Regions from separate parts of the Bacillus tequilensis genome, predicted to be linked through region 2. Evidence: predicted binding sites of a transcription regulator. Region 2 holds the regulator's gene; each other region holds the start of a gene.
The links. Region 2 encodes Rex, which represses fermentation and respiration genes when NADH is low (regulators of the CRP and FNR family bind a similar motif). Its sites were predicted from a motif close to TTGTGAAATATTTCACAA; they were not measured.
Positions count from the first base shown of each region.

Region 1: the regulator Rex is predicted to act here: its motif matches at 3,218-3,235, upstream of G4P54_RS06520 (DUF1641 domain-containing protein).
Region 3: the regulator Rex is predicted to act here: its motif matches at 1,837-1,854, upstream of G4P54_RS19265 (nitrate reductase subunit alpha).

Region 1 is NZ_CP048852.1:1,226,082-1,231,375, reverse strand. It holds gene G4P54_RS06535 (sulfite exporter TauE/SafE family protein) at 206-970, shown strand; partial or broken gene G4P54_RS06530 (glucuronate isomerase) at 1,147-1,362, opposite strand; gene G4P54_RS06525 (NAD(P)/FAD-dependent oxidoreductase) at 1,482-2,660, opposite strand; gene G4P54_RS06520 (DUF1641 domain-containing protein) at 2,700-3,122, opposite strand; gene G4P54_RS06515 (cupin domain-containing protein) at 3,515-4,012, opposite strand; gene G4P54_RS06510 (DMT family transporter) at 4,143-5,117, shown strand; gene G4P54_RS06505 (ABC transporter ATP-binding protein) at 5,234-5,294, shown strand, end outside.
Region 2 is NZ_CP048852.1:618,776-624,069, forward strand. It holds gene G4P54_RS03295 (ABC-F family ATP-binding cassette domain-containing protein) at 1-1,530, opposite strand, end outside; gene moaC (cyclic pyranopterin monophosphate synthase MoaC) at 1,656-2,168, shown strand; gene G4P54_RS03305 (redox-sensing transcriptional repressor Rex) at 2,165-2,812, shown strand; gene tatAY (sec-independent protein translocase protein TatAY) at 2,834-3,007, shown strand; gene tatC (twin-arginine translocase subunit TatC) at 3,014-3,778, shown strand; gene G4P54_RS03320 (YdiK family protein) at 3,816-4,007, opposite strand; gene G4P54_RS03325 (CPBP family intramembrane glutamic endopeptidase) at 4,004-4,738, opposite strand; gene groES (co-chaperone GroES) at 4,977-5,261, shown strand.
Region 3 is NZ_CP048852.1:3,657,659-3,662,952, reverse strand. It holds gene fnr (fumarate/nitrate reduction transcriptional regulator Fnr) at 1-367, shown strand, start outside; gene G4P54_RS19275 (YwiC-like family protein) at 397-1,116, opposite strand; gene arfM (Crp/Fnr family transcriptional regulator ArfM) at 1,260-1,736, shown strand; gene G4P54_RS19265 (nitrate reductase subunit alpha) at 1,919-5,294, shown strand, end outside.

The sequences.
Region 1 (5,294 bases), 610 kb from region 2:
CTGTTCATGGGTATCTTTTTTTTATGCCTTCCGTTCACTGCCAGATTTCGTCCAGACACTCATTAAAGGGCTCATGAATAAAGATATTGAGCAAACCAAAATTTCAAGCATCAGACGTGCAAAAATTCAAAAAATTTAATTGATTAACATGACCTAATCATATATAATCTGATAAAAATAGTCGGGTTTTCAGGAGGCCTTTATCATGAGTGTAAGCATCATATTGATGGGTTTGTTTGTCGGAGCCTTAGTCGGATTGACAGGAGTCGGCGGAGCAGCCTTATTAACTCCCCTTTTAATTGTGCTTGGAATTAATCCTTCCATTGCGGTCGGTACGGATCTTGTATATAACTCGATTACCAAGCTGTTTGGCGTCGCCTCCCATTGGCGGCAGAAAACGATTAATTTTAAGCTGGTCAAATACTTAGCCATCGGCAGTATTCCGAGTGCTTCGCTAGCCATTGGCATACTGCATTTGTTCCCCGCCTTTCATCAGCATCAGGAAGACATTATTAAGCACGCTCTTGGCTATGTGTTAACCCTGGTTGCCATCTCAATCATCGTGCGTTTGTTTTTGGACCGAAAACTTCGTCCGAACCGCTGGCAGCTGATGCCGCTTGAAAACAAGCGGGCACTGACGATTCTTATTGGTGTTGTGTTTGGATTTATCGTGGGATTAACATCAATTGGTTCCGGGTCATTATTTGCAATTGCCATGATTTACTTATTCAACATGAAAGCGTCACAGATTGTCGGAACCGATATTGCGCATGCTTTTCTTCTCGTTACGGCAGCAGGCATTTTGAACGCAAGCTTTGGCAGCGTGGATTACATGCTGGCAGCTAACCTGCTGCTCGGTTCGATTCCCGGCGTGCTGATCGGGAGCCATCTCTCGCCTCGATTCTCCCCGCGCCCGCTGCAATTTATTATGGCGTCCATCATTTTGATCAGCGGCTTAAAACTGATTTAATAAAAAAGGCTGTCCCCTCGGAGGATAGCCTTTTTCATTATAACGTCACACCCGATGTAAAAATGGCAAGTTCTCTGATGGTTTACAAGCCTGCTTTCGCCACCTCAATCATAGAATGGATAAACTCCCGCAGCACATCATCCTTCACTAAAAGGCCTGCGTTAACATCATGAGACGGATTGCTGTTCGCCATTGGCTCTCATGATGCGCTAATTTGTTATGGTCCCCATACAGCCAGGCTTCCATAATGTTTTGAAAGTCTTATTTTCATAGATTTCTTTCGGGCTTAAGTGGCAGTGATAATCAATCGGCATGTCTTTCGCATCTTTATGATAGAGGGTGATAGCGATTTCATTTTCCAACAAAAAATTTTCGCCTATAAAGGGCTCCATGTCCCCACCGTCTTTCATTCGATTCCAAAATGTTAACGTTAGCAAATAAACAAAAAAGACATTGCCGGAAAGCGTCCCGAAAGGAACGCTCCCTGCAATGTCGAAGTCGACAAAAAGGATTAATAAGCGAGGCTGAAAAGTCCTTTAATATGTGTCAAATATCGTACATTACTTGCTTCTTTCATCAAGGAAGCAGGAAGACCTTTAAGCGGTGTAGAATTAGCACCAATAATGGCAACCGCGTCTTTGCGTCCAAGGCTTGCAAGTGTACCAGAGTTTACTGGCTTGAATGTTTCAAGCGTTTTGCCTTCTAAGTAAGCAAATAGGTTGTAACCGATCAGCTCACCCATTTGCCATGCGATTTGCGCAGTTGGCGGGTATGGACGGCCGTCTGCACCAAAGTAAACTGCACTGTCTCCGGCAACGAAGACATCCTCATGAGATGTAGATTGCAGGAAGTCGTTTACTGTCGCGCGTCCGCGGTTCACTTCAAGACCTGATTCACCGACTAATGGGTTGCCTTGTACGCCGCCAGTCCAAACAAATGTGTTGGCAACGACTTTAGATCCGTCTTTCAGATCAATTACGTTTCCTTCTACATTTGTAACAGGAAGACCTGTTAAGAACTCAACGCCGCGTTTTTCAAGGCTTGCAGTTGCACGTTCGATAAGATCATCCGGAAGAACAGGAAGGATTTTCGGACCTGCTTCAACCAGTTTCAATTTGATTTCTTTATGGTCTACGCCGTATTTTTTCGCAAGGTTTGGCATGATGTCAGCAAGCTCACCTACAAGCTCAACACCTGTTAAGCCGCCTCCGCCGATAAGGATTGTTGCATCAGCTTCGTTTTTCGTTTTAGAGTACTCGCGCACACGTTCTTCAACATGCTGATAGACTTTGTTCGCATCAGCAGCTGATTTCAATACCATGCTGTTTTCTTGAAGGCCCGGGATGCCGAAGTAAGCCGTTACAGAACCAAGACCTACAACAAGCGCATCGTAAGATAATGTAGAACCGTCAGCAAGCGCAACTTCTTTTTTATCAACAGAGAAAGAGCCTACTTCCGCGATTTTAAGATCAATGTCTTTGCCTTTGAAAAGTTTTTCAAGTGGCATTGCAACCGCTTTTTCAGACACGTTGCCTGCTGCAAGACGGTGTAATTCCGTAATGATTTGGTGAGTTGGGTATTTGTTTACCACTGTCACGCGTGCTTGTTCTTTTGTATAATGTTTGCGAACTGTTAGAGCAGAAAGAACTCCGCCATAACCAGCGCCTAGAATGACAATATGTTTTGACATCGTATATCCTCCGTCCTTTATATCAATTTGAATCTGAGATTATTTTTGTTTTTCGCGTTCGTTCAAAACTTCAAGGTAGCTGTTAGCAAAACGGAACAGCTTTTGAGCTTGAGGATCTTTCAGCATGCGCAACAGGCCGAAAAGACCAATTGTTTCGTTGCTTGCATCCGCGCGGTCTTTCGCTTCGATTGCAGTTGCAGCTACTTCTTTCGCTGTGTCTTTTACAGGCTCAAGAATTTCTGTGATCGCACCGACAGTGTCGCTTTTTAGCACTTCGTCAGTTGCTACAGACTGAGCGAAATCATAAGACTTCGTTAAAATATTCACTAACTCAGTCAGCTTTGGAAGCTGGTCAACTAAAACAGTCAGTGATTCTTGAACTTCTGGCTTTAACAGCTGATCAATAAGATCTTGCTGGCTTTGGCTGACAGACGCGTTTGTTTGATCGATTGTTTCTGGCATATCCAATTCTCCTTTACTATAAGCAGTTTGCTGATTTTTTTTGGAAAGGGTAGTGCCTCTCCCTGCTCTTACGCTTGAAGGCATAAGAATAAGGATTGTGAATTCGTGCACAATCATTTACAAAAATATATGTTTACTACCCAGTTTTTCATCTTGCCATATTCAGTATTATTTTTATCTCAAAAATAAACAATTGAATAAGTCAAAATCCTTTACTCTCTCTGAAAATAGCAAACATAAAAAACTCCAATTCGATTACCTTCTATATGATAACACTTTTTGAACAAAATTTGAACGTGAATTGCTTCGATTATGAAATTAATTTATATGGAGCCCGTGTCATAACGTTTCTGCAGTACTAGTTATTGACAATCCAACAATTTTCTCCCCCTTCAATTGACCCATATTGCCAAAAGAGGAGCTCTTCTTCCTGTGACCGGATCACTAGCCGGCAATGAGACCTGCTTGATTTGTTTCAGCGCTTCCTCCCGCTCATCCGGCTCACCCGTCTTCAAATCATACTGAACGCCTCCCGGGTAAGCGCCGATCACCATAAAATCGGGACTTGCGCTTATTTTTTTATGGCCGACTCCGGCTGGGATCACAACGGCGTCGCCCGATTTAAAAGGAATGGCGGACCCTTTTTCTCCCCCAAACTGAATCATGGCCTCTCCCCGGACTGCAATCAGCACTTCATGCGTATTGCTGTGATAATGATGATATGGAAAAACACTTCCTGACCAGCTGTTTGACCAGCCATGACGGTTGACAATCCGCTCTGCCTCGCCGGTGTCTTTGAGCGCGTTTTGATACACAACGAGCGGAAAATCAGGGTGATTCGGAATTCTGCCGTCATCCTGAAAGAAGTACGTCTGTGTCTTTGCTTCCATCAATGTCACCTCCTTCTTTAGTCTTCCACACTTAGCGGTTCGCAAAACATGCTGTTTTTCTCACGATTCCATTGCCCTGCATGATACCGAATAGTATAGTATAAAAAATAATGCCAAAATGAGGGATATCATGAAAGCAATCGTTATCGGAATATTAGCTTCACTCTTTTTCGCCGTTACCTTTATTTTTAATAGAGCGATGGAGTTGGCCGGGGGCAGCTGGCTTTGGAGCTCTTCGCTGCGCTTTATTTTTATGGCGCCGTTTTTATGTTTGATTGTCATCATGAGAGGGACGTTCGCTCCTCTCTTACAAGAGATGCGGAAAAAGCCGATCTTTTGGATTAAATGGAGCTTTGTCGGCTTCGTGCTTTTTTACGCGCCGATCACATTTGCGGCAGGATATGGTCCCGGATGGCTTGTAGCCGGAACTTGGCAAATTACCATTGTAGCCGGTGTGCTCTTATCTCCTTTTTTCTATGTCAAAAAAGACATGCCGGGCGGGCCGCAGCTTGTTCGGCAAAAGATTCCCCTTGTTTCACTTGGCACTTCCATGATCATCCTGATCGGAGCGGCGCTGATTCAGCTTCAGCATGCCGAATCGCTTTCAGGGAAGATGCTGCTTTTCAGTGTGCTGCCGGTTGTTATTGCGGCTTTTGCCTATCCGTTAGGAAACCGGAGAATGCTTGAACAATACGGAGGCCGGCTTGATACATTTCAGCGTGTGCTTGGAATGACATTGGCAAGCCTTCCGTTCTGGCTTCTATTAGCAGCTTACGGCTGGTGGTCAGACGGCCTGCCGACAGCGGGTCAAACCGTTCAATCCTTTATCGTGGCCGTCAGCTCAGGCATCATTGCGACTGTTTTATTTTTTTGGGCCACTGATATGGTTAGAGACAGCCCGCAAAAACTCGCGGCCGTTGAAGCCACTCAATCCGGTGAAGTGATTTTCGCGCTGCTTGGCGAAATTGTTCTGCTGTCAGGCGTTTTCCCGTCCCTTTTATCATTTGCCGGTTTATTCATTATTATTGCGGGGATGATACTACATACCTTTGCATCACAGCCGAGAAAACGGAGAAAGAAAGCACAGTCAAATCTGACTGCGTAGCATCTGCAAGAGAATGGGTAAAAATCTGTTCTCCTTTATTTGTGCTACTAAGAATCTATTACACGTGATAGTTAAATATCTTGTCAGCCTACTTATATTGAAAGGTGATTATTGTTATGGAAGCAAACGATCAAACACAAAACATACCAGCCATCTCCTTCAGATCAGTCCGAAAAA
Region 2 (5,294 bases):
TCTTGTGGCGATTCTGTTAATAAAATATCTGTCATGTGAGACAAATAACAGTGTGCCTGGATAATCAATCAGCGCGTTTTCGAGAACTTCTTTGCTGTCCAAGTCCAGATGGTTCGTCGGTTCATCGAGGATGAGAAAATTAGCTTTTTGCAGCATCAGCTTTGCAAGGGCCAGTCTTGCTTTCTCACCTCCGCTGAGTGAATGGACGGGTTTCAGTACATCATCTCCGGAGAATAAGAAATTCCCGAGACACGTTCTGATATCTTTCTCCGGAAGACCGGGGTACTCATCCCACAGCTCATCAAGGACACGTTTAGAGGAAGTCAGCTCGGCCTGCTCCTGATCATAGTAGCCGACACTGACATTTGATCCGAATGAGATCGTTCCTTGATCTGGCTTTAGGGCGTCTATTAATGTTTTCAGCAATGTCGATTTTCCAATTCCGTTAGGCCCGACAAGCGCCGCGCTTTCTCCTCTTGTCAGCATGAACGACACTTCTGTTAAAAGCGGCGGCTGGTTTTCATAGCTGATTGTGAGATCCTGAACACGCAGGACTTCATTTCCGCTCTGTTTTGTAATATCAAAGTGAAAATTTGCCGATTTTTCATCGCCGAGCGGTTTTGACATGACGTCCATTCGCTCCAGCTGCTTTCTGCGGCTTTGCGCCCTTTTGGTGGTAGAGGCTCTGGCCAGATTTCGATCTACGAAGTCCTGAAGCTTGGCGATTTCATCTTGCTGCTTTTCATACATTTTAATATCTTTCTCATACTGCGCAGCTTTTTGGTCGAGATAAGCGCTGTAGTTGCCGTGATACTTTTTGCTTTCCGCTCTTGATACCTCGTATACTTGGTTTACCACTTTGTCCAAAAAGTAGCGGTCATGCGAAACGATGAGAATGGCGCCTGAATAGCCCTGCAAATAATGTTCAAGCCAGGTTAGCGTATCAATATCCAGATGGTTCGTTGGCTCATCGAGAATAAGCAAATCAGGCTGTGTTAAAAGCAACTTACCTAAGGCGAGCCTTGTTTTCTGACCTCCGCTGAGGCTTTGCACCTGTGTTGAATCGTCAAAATGGCTGAAGCCGAGGCCGTGCAGGACCGATCTGACATCTGCTTCATATTGATAGCCGCCTTGATCTCTGAATTCCTGCTGAAGCCGATCATAGGTTTTCATGATGCTTTCCAGTTCACTCGGGTCAGCTGCCGCCATTTTTTCTTCTATAGTCCGCATTTCCTTTTCCATTGCTTTTAAGTGGTCAAAAACAGTCAGCAGCTCTTCTTTTATGGTAAGCTTAGAATCCAAGCCCGTATGCTGGGCAAGATACCCCATTGTAATATCTTTCGGTTTAATAATTTCGCCCTTTTCATACGAAAGCTGGCCTGCGATAATTTTAAGCAGCGTGGACTTTCCCGCGCCGTTTCTACCTACAATGGCGACGCGATCGCGATTTCTGACTTCCAGCTTTATATTGTTTAAAATAGTATCAGCGCCAAATGATTTGGACAGCTGATTAATTTGTAAGATCATCATATTATTTCACCTCTGCTATAATAAGTTAAGTGTAGCTTATGAATCAGGAGTCAGCAAACAATACATTGGCCGAATAAGACATAGAGAAAGAAATAGTGTATGATTTGTTTAAGGAGAGTTTGAATATGAATGGATTTTCTCATTTTAATGAACAGGGTAGAGCCCAGATGGTGGATATCAGCGAAAAATCTTCGACTGTCCGTACAGCGGCAGCTGTTTCAAGCGTACACATGAAGAATGAAGTGTACGAGAAAATACAAAGTCACGATATCGGCAAAGGAGATGTACTGGCTGTTGCCCAGGTGGCAGGCATTATGGCCGCAAAGCAAACGTCTAACATCATTCCGATGTGTCATCCGCTTTCATTGAGCGGGGTAGATATATCGTTTGACTGGAAAATAAAAGAAACAGAAGTTATACTTCATATAAAAGCACAGGTCAAAACGAAAGGGAGTACAGGTGTGGAAATGGAAGCGCTCACTTCTGCATCGGTGTGCGCTCTTACCGTTTATGATATGTGCAAGGCCCTTGATAAGGGGATGGTCATCGGCCCTACTTTCTTGCTGGAGAAGACGGGCGGGAAAAATGGTGATTTTAAAAGGGAACTATCCGAGTATAATTTGGAGGACCAAAAATGAATAAGGATCAATCAAAAATTCCGCAGGCGACGGCAAAAAGGCTGCCGCTTTACTATCGCTTTTTAAAGAATCTGCATGCGTCAGGAAAACAGCGCGTTTCATCCGCTGAACTCAGTGATGCCGTAAAGGTTGATTCTGCCACGATTCGCAGGGATTTTTCCTATTTTGGAGCTCTTGGCAAAAAAGGATATGGTTATAATGTGGATTATTTGCTGTCATTTTTCCGGAAAACGCTTGATCAGGATGAGATGACAGATGTGATCTTGATTGGTGTCGGGAACTTGGGAACGGCATTTCTTCATTATAATTTCACAAAAAATAATAACACAAAAATTTCTATGGCTTTTGATGTAAATGAGAGTAAAATAGGAACTGAGATAGGCGGCGTGCCCGTCTATAACCTTGATGACCTTGAACAACACGTGAAAGATGAATCAGTCGCCATTCTTACAGTGCCAGCCTTTGCCGCTCAATCGATTACAGACAGATTGGTCGCGTTAGGAATCAAAGGAATTCTTAATTTTACGCCGGCCCGTTTGAATGTGCCGGAACACATTCGAATTCATCATATAGATTTAGCTGTTGAGCTTCAGTCACTGGTGTATTTCTTGAAGCATTATTCAGTTTTAGAGGAAATCGAATAGAGGGAAAGGAGGAGCCCAAATATGCCGATCGGTCCTGGAAGCCTTGCTGTTATCGCAATCGTCGCACTGATTATCTTCGGTCCTAAAAAGCTGCCTGAATTGGGGAAAGCTGCGGGAGACACACTTCGTGAATTCAAAAACGCTACTAAAGGATTAACGAGTGACGAAGAGGAAAAAAAGAAAGAAGATCAGTAAGTTAGGATGACACGAATGAAAGTGAATCAAATGTCGCTGCTGGAGCACATTGCTGAGCTTAGAAAACGGCTGCTGATTGTGGCGCTGGCGTTTGTCGTTTTCTTCATCGCTGGATTCTTTTTAGCGAAGCCGATTATTGTGTATCTGCAAGAAACAGATGAAGCGAAGCAGCTTACGCTAAATGCGTTTAACCTGACAGACCCGCTTTATGTGTTTATGCAGTTTGCGTTTATCATCGGCATTGTCCTGACCTCGCCGGTTATTCTTTATCAGCTTTGGGCGTTTGTGAGCCCGGGCCTCTATGAGAAAGAGCGCAAAGTGACGCTCAGCTACATTCCGATCTCTATTTTGCTGTTTTTAGCGGGCTTATCTTTTTCATATTATATTTTATTTCCTTTTGTTGTTGATTTTATGAAGCGGATCTCTCAGGACTTGAATGTCAATCAGGTGATCGGAATTAATGAGTATTTTCATTTTCTTCTGCAGCTGACGATCCCGTTTGGACTGCTGTTCCAAATGCCGGTTATCCTCATGTTTATGACCAGGCTTGGAATTGTGACACCGATGTTCTTAGCGAAAATCAGAAAGTATGCGTATTTTACGCTGCTTGTGATCGCTGCCCTGATTACTCCGCCTGAGCTTTTGTCCCATATGATGGTGACTGTACCGCTTTTGATTTTATATGAAATCAGTATTCTTATATCGAAGGCCGCATATCGGAAGGCGCAGAAAAGCAGTGCTGCCGATCAGGACGTGTCTTCGGGACAATAACAAAAAATCCATTTCTCATGAGAGAAATGGATTTTCTTTATTTCTGATTCTTTTTGATTTTAAAAGAAAAGGCGAACATCTTAAAAGAAATGCTGATGTTGTAAGCGGCGAACACCATCAGCAGGATGGAGTAAAATGACCACATGCTGCCTGGCGAGCTTGCGGCAAGATAAGTAAAGATGCACCCTACGGCAAAGTAGATCATTCCCCAAACTACCGGGTTTCTCATAAAAATAATCCTCCAATAATCAATTGCATTTGTGTACTCTGCTGTTCAAGGTATTTCTGAACAGGCTCAAGCTGCATGATGACGACAAATGTATTCATCATTAAATGGGCAAAAATCGGCACCCATATCCGTTTTGTTCTTGCATACAAGAAGGCGAAGGTAAACCCCATTGCTGTATAAAGAAGAAGATGCTTCAAATCAGCGTGCACAATCCCGAAAATAACCGAGCTGAGCAGTCCTGCGAAAAAGAAATTCGTTTTTTCGTATAGCGCACCGAAAATGATTTTTCTGAAGATGATTTCTTCCAATATAGGCCCGACGACAGAAGAAACGATAATCATAAACGGGACTGCCTGAATGACTTTCAGAATGGCTTGTGTATTTTCTGATTCTCTTCCGATGCCAAATACATAATATTCAATAGAGCCCGCAATTCCTTGAGAGAAGAGGGCAATGAAAAAACCGGCTATCGCCCACAGAATAGAAAGTCCGACTGAGTCCCTCTGTCCGTTTCGCAGTGTTTCTTTCGGAACAGTTCTCAGAATGAGCAGAACGACAACGAGACAGGCGATAAAGCTGATAACGGACCATAATCCTTGCGCGTGCAGCAAATTCTCTTTTGTCGGCTGTCCTTCGCCATACCCGAATTTAAATAACAAGGGAATCGCGATTATGGAGGAAAACTGCATAATGACATATGTCAAAATAATAAACCAATACTGTTTTCGCAAATGATATGTACTCCTTTGTTAAGTGGGTTTCGTTTATCTACAGCTATTGTAACATAATCGAATCATGGGTGAAAAAGCTAACGGATAAAGGAGCTGAAAAGAATCATGTAAGCGTGAAAATTTTTTTATCTTATCACTTGAAATTGGAAGTGAGATTCTTTATTATAATAATTGTGTTAGCACTCTTTAGTGCCGAGTGCTAAAATTACATATTCATACTATTGAGGAGGTTATTACATTGTTAAAGCCATTAGGTGATCGCGTTGTCATTGAACTCGTAGAATCTGAAGAAAAAACTGCCAGCGGAATTGTGTTGCCGGATTCTGCAAAAGAAAAACCGCAAGAAGGCAAAATCGTGGCAGCTGGTTCAGGTCGCGTGTTAGAAAGCGGAGAGCGCGTTGCTTTAGAAGTAAAAGAGGGCGACCGCATTATCTTCTCAAAATACGCAGGTACTGAAGTGAAATACGAAGGTACTGAATACTTAATCTTACGTGAAAGCGACATTTTAGCTGTTATCGGCTAATTTTCTTAAATAAACAATACTTAAAACTTTTGA
Region 3 (5,294 bases), 970 kb from region 2:
CGGTGCTTTGACATTTGAATTTATGAAATGGATGAGCTCCCACCTCCGGAAAATCCAGTCCAAAATCAGGGATCTGCTTCTTCACGGCAAAAAGGGAGCGCTCTACTCCACCCTTATCCGCTTATCAAACAGCTATGGGGTGGAGCGAAGCGACGGTATTCTGATTAACATTGTGCTGACAAATCAGGATTTGGCAAAGTTTTGCGCGGCGGCAAGAGAAAGTGTAAACCGTATGCTGGGAGATCTCCGAAAACAAGGGGTCATTTCAATAGACGAATCCGGAAAAATTATTTTGCACAAGCTGGACTATTTGCGATGCGAGATCGAGTGTGAAAATTGTCCGCTGGAGATTTGTAATATTGACTAAAAAACAAGGACACCGCTGTCCTTGTTTTTTTATCTTGTGATGAATATGCACATGACGGCAAAAAAGAAGCCGGCATTCACGATTTCCAGTATGCCGATCGTTTTCGCGGGCCAATCTCTTCCATGAAAAAACCATGCCCGCAAGCTGCTTGGGATAAAAGCAAGAAATGCCCATCCTGCTCCGAGAAGAGCGGATAAAAAAGGGAGCAGCAGGTGATAGCCCCATGACCAGTATGCAAATCCTCTGTTTCTTTTCTCCCGGATGACCGACTTCACATAAAAGGAACTCCCGATAAAAAATAAAGCAGATTGAGAGAGAATAAACCAAGCCCAGCCGTCAAGAATTCCCGTCCCCAGCCAGCAGCTCGCAAGCCCGCCCGAACAAAAAAACAAGACTCCCGCAATATCATTCATCAGTGCTCGTTCGTTTTTTCGGCGGGCAAAATACATATGGATGAGGAACAGCGGCACTAAAGTAACGCCGATCCAGATGAGCGGCGGCTTATGAAAGACAGAAATCATCAAAAAGCAGCAAGCCGGAAAACCGTAAGCATATATCCACTTTTGATAGGGCTTGAGTTGTTTCCTTTTCAAGGCGAGCGTAATGGGATAAACCGCCAAGTAAAGGAAAAGCCAGCCTAGGAAGAGCGGAATATGCCAGAGAACGGGACCGCCCTTGACCATCCCGAGTAAAAATGGAATCAGCAGCATGGCCCATGCGCCGTGCTGCTTCGGAACAAGCACCTTCATCGAAACCCTCCTTTTTTATTTCATTATAAATGCAGTCATCCTTCCGGTAAGTGACATTCATCATACAAGCTGTGAAATATATCACTGCTGTACAGGCTCAATCGAGCTACACTAAAGCTATCCTTAGCACAGGAGGCTTTCCTATGAAACGGTGTGACTATTTATTATTTCTGAAACAACTTCCTATGTTTAAAGAAGTGCCTCTATCGATTGTGGAAACCTTGCTGAAAAACGGAACGTTTATCCGCGGCTCATCTGATCAGTCTCCATCCTTTCTTTATTCTCAATCCGTTTATATTGTATTAAAAGGCAGTGTGCGTTTTATGGACAGCAGGCTCCCTGAAGGCTCGAAAACCGTTGCGCTGTGGGAAAAAGGCGATGTGTTTCCGATAGATGAAAAAGGCGGGCTGTATTTATCGCCTTTTATCAAAGTCAATGCCACTTCAGACATTCTAATTCTTAATATCCCTTATTGCATATTTAAAAAAATGATGTCTTATCATCCCCAGCTGCAAATGAATTTTTTGGCTATGCTTCAGCAAAACGTCTTTTGTTCCTATCAATTATTTTTGCGGTATTTGCATACATCACAAGATGAAAATGCCGAGTCCGGTTCTTAAATAGAGCCGGGTTTTTTGATCGTTAAATGAACGCAGCCTTCTCATCCTGTAAAAGTCCTTCCTTCTCCCTTATGTGAATATTTTGTGAAAAAAGCAGAGTGTGTGACATAGTTCACAAGAAAATACACTGTCTCTGTTTATAGTGAACTTAGCATCACCTGACTCGGAAGGAGTGAACTTTCATGAAGAAAAAGAAAATGAGTCCGTTGTTTAGGAGATTGAATTATTTCTCTCCTATCGAACACCATTCAAATAAACATAGCCAAACCACCCGCGAAGATCGCGATTGGGAGAATGTATACAGAAACAGATGGCAGCACGACAAAGTCGTTCGCTCCACCCACGGCGTCAACTGCACGGGGTCTTGCAGCTGGAATATTTATGTAAAAAACGGAATTGTCACGTGGGAAGGTCAAAACTTGAATTATCCATCAACAGGCCCGGATATGCCTGATTTCGAACCGAGAGGCTGTCCGCGGGGGGCCAGTTTTTCATGGTATATCTACAGCCCGCTCCGTGTGAAATACCCATACGTACGGAGTGTACTGATCAATTTGTGGCGGGAAGCATTGCAGGCGCATCAAAATCCGCTTGATGCTTGGAAATCAATCGTTGAAAACCCTGAAAAAGCGAAGTCCTATAAACAGGCAAGAGGGAAAGGCGGTTTTGTGCGTGCTGAATGGCCGGAGGTGCTGAAGCTGATTTCAGCCTCTCTGCTGTATACAGTCATGAAATACGGACCTGACCGGAATGTCGGCTTTTCTCCGATTCCAGCTATGTCCATGATCAGCCACGCGTCAGGCTCTCGATTTATGTCGTTAATCGGCGGCCCTATGCTCAGTTTTTATGACTGGTATGCGGATCTTCCGCCAGCGTCCCCGCAAATTTGGGGTGACCAGACGGACGTTCCGGAAAGCAGTGATTGGTACAATTCAGGCTATATCATCACATGGGGTTCCAACGTTCCGTTAACGAGAACGCCTGACGCGCACTTTTTGGCGGAGGCCCGCTATAAAGGCGCCAAGGTGATTTCAATCAGTCCCGATTTTGCGGAATCCTCTAAATTCGCGGATGACTGGCTCAGTATCCGCCAAGGGACTGACGGTGCGCTTGCGATGGCCATGGGTCACGTCATTTTGCAGGAATTTTACGTGAATCAAGAGACGGAACGTTTCATGGAATACGCGAAGCAATACACGGATTTTCCATCCCTCGTCACCCTGTCAAAAGAAAATGGCGTATACACAGCGGGGCGGTTTCTGCATGCGAAGGATATCGGGCGGCAGACAAAGCATGATCAATGGAAGCCTGCGGTCTGGAATGAACAGACAAACGAATTTGCTATACCGCAAGGAACAATGGGCTCCCGCTGGGACGGGCAGCAAAAATGGAACCTGCATATGATCGATGAAGACACCGGGGAACCGATTGAACCCCGTCTCTCTGTACTTGGAATAGAGGATGAAATCAGTGCAGTGCGCATTCCGTATTTTTCAAATGACGGAAACAAAGTGCTGGAGCGGGACCTTCCTATTAAAAAACTGGACCTGAACGGCGAAGAGGTGTGTGTCACGACCGTGTTTGACTTGATATTGGCCAACTACGGGGTGAACCGGGGCATCGGTCAGCAATCAGCTGTCTCTTATGATGATCCTGAGCCGTTTACACCTGGCTGGCAGGAACAGATGACGGGAATCAAAAAAGAGGCCGTCATTAAGATTGCGAGAGAGTTTGCTCAAAATGCGATCGATACAGACGGCCGGTCCATGATTATCGTAGGAGCGGGGATTAACCACTGGTTCAATTCCGACACAATCTACCGCGCGGTGTTAAATCTTGTTTTATTGGTAGGCGCCCAAGGCGTAAACGGCGGAGGCTGGGCTCATTATGTCGGTCAGGAAAAGCTCCGTCCCGCTGAAGGGTGGCAAACGATCGCAAATGCAAAGGACTGGGAGGGTGTGCCCAAGCTGCAAAACGGAACCTCGTTTTTCTACTTTGCGACAGACCAGTGGCGTTACGAAGACCAGCCGATCAGTGACTTGGCTTCACCGATCGCTTCTTCATCCCGCTACAAGCATCACGCCGATTACAATGTGCTGGCGGCCCGATTAGGATGGCTGCCGTCCTACCCGACTTTTGATAAAAACGGCATTGACCTATACAAAGAGGCTGAAAAAGCGGGGGCGGAGACACCTGAAGACGTTGGGGCGTATGTAGCCTCACAGCTTCAAGAGAAAAAGCTGAAATTTGCGATTGAAGATCCAGACAATGAAGCCAATTTCCCGAGAAATCTCTTCGTATGGCGGGCGAATCTGATCTCCAGCTCAGGAAAAGGGCATGAATATTTTCTCAAGCATCTGCTGGGAACGACGAACGGTTTGATGAATGACGACAGCGACAGCATCCGCCCTGAAGAAATCAAATGGAGGGAGCAGGCACCCGAAGGCAAGCTCGACTTATTAATCAATCTTGATTTTCGAATGGCTGGTACGGCGCTGTATTCCGATATCGTGCTGCCGGCGGCGACATGGTATGAAAAACACGATCTCAGCAGCACGGATATGCATCCGTTCATTCATCCTTTTGCTCCGGCGATCTCGGCTCCGTGGGAATCGAAGTCAGACTGGGATATTTTCAAGGCACTGTCAAAAGCCGTTTCCGATCTGGCGGAAGAAGTCGAGATGGAGCCGGTGAAAGAAGTGGTCGCTACGCCGCTCCTCCACGACACGATGCAGGAGCTGGCCCAGCCGTTCGGCAAAATCAATGACTGGAGCAAAGGCGAATGTGAAGCCATTCCGGGAAAAACGATGCCGAACATCCAAGTCGTTGAACGGGATTACAAGCATATTTTTCATAAAATGACCGCGCTCGGACCTTACACCGGTTTAAAACCGAGCGGCACAAAAGGGATGAGCTGGTCGATAGCCGAAGAATATGAATCACTCAAAAAGAGACTTGGAGAAATCACCTCGGACAGCGTCGCAAAGGGATGTCCGGATATAAGTGAAGCGAAGCAGGCGGCGGAAGCGATTTTAACCCTATCGTCTACCTCAAATGGGAAAGTCGCCGTGAAAGCCTGGGAATCACTTGAAAACATCACAAATCTGGAGCTGAAAGACCTGGCGGAAGAACGGGAGGAAGAATGCTTTACGTTCGAACAAATTACAGCCCAGCCGAAAACGGTCATCACCTCTCCGGCCTTTACCGGCTCAGAAAAAGGAGGGCGCAGGTACTCTCCGTTTACGACGAATGTAGAAAAATTAATTCCGTGGCGGACACTGACGGGCAGACAATCTTATTATGTCGATCATGAACTGATGATGGAATTCGGTGAAACGATGGCGACATTTAAACCGATCCTCCAGCATCGTCCGTTCCTAAGCAAACGGCCCGATCAAGAGGGCAAAGAAATCGTTCTTAATTATTTGACGCCGCATAATAAATGGTCCGTCCACAGCATGTATTTTGATTCCCTGCCGATGCTGACGCTGTTCCGCGGCGGGCCGACCGTGTGGATGAATAAAGATGACGCCGCGGATACGGATATCAAAGACAACG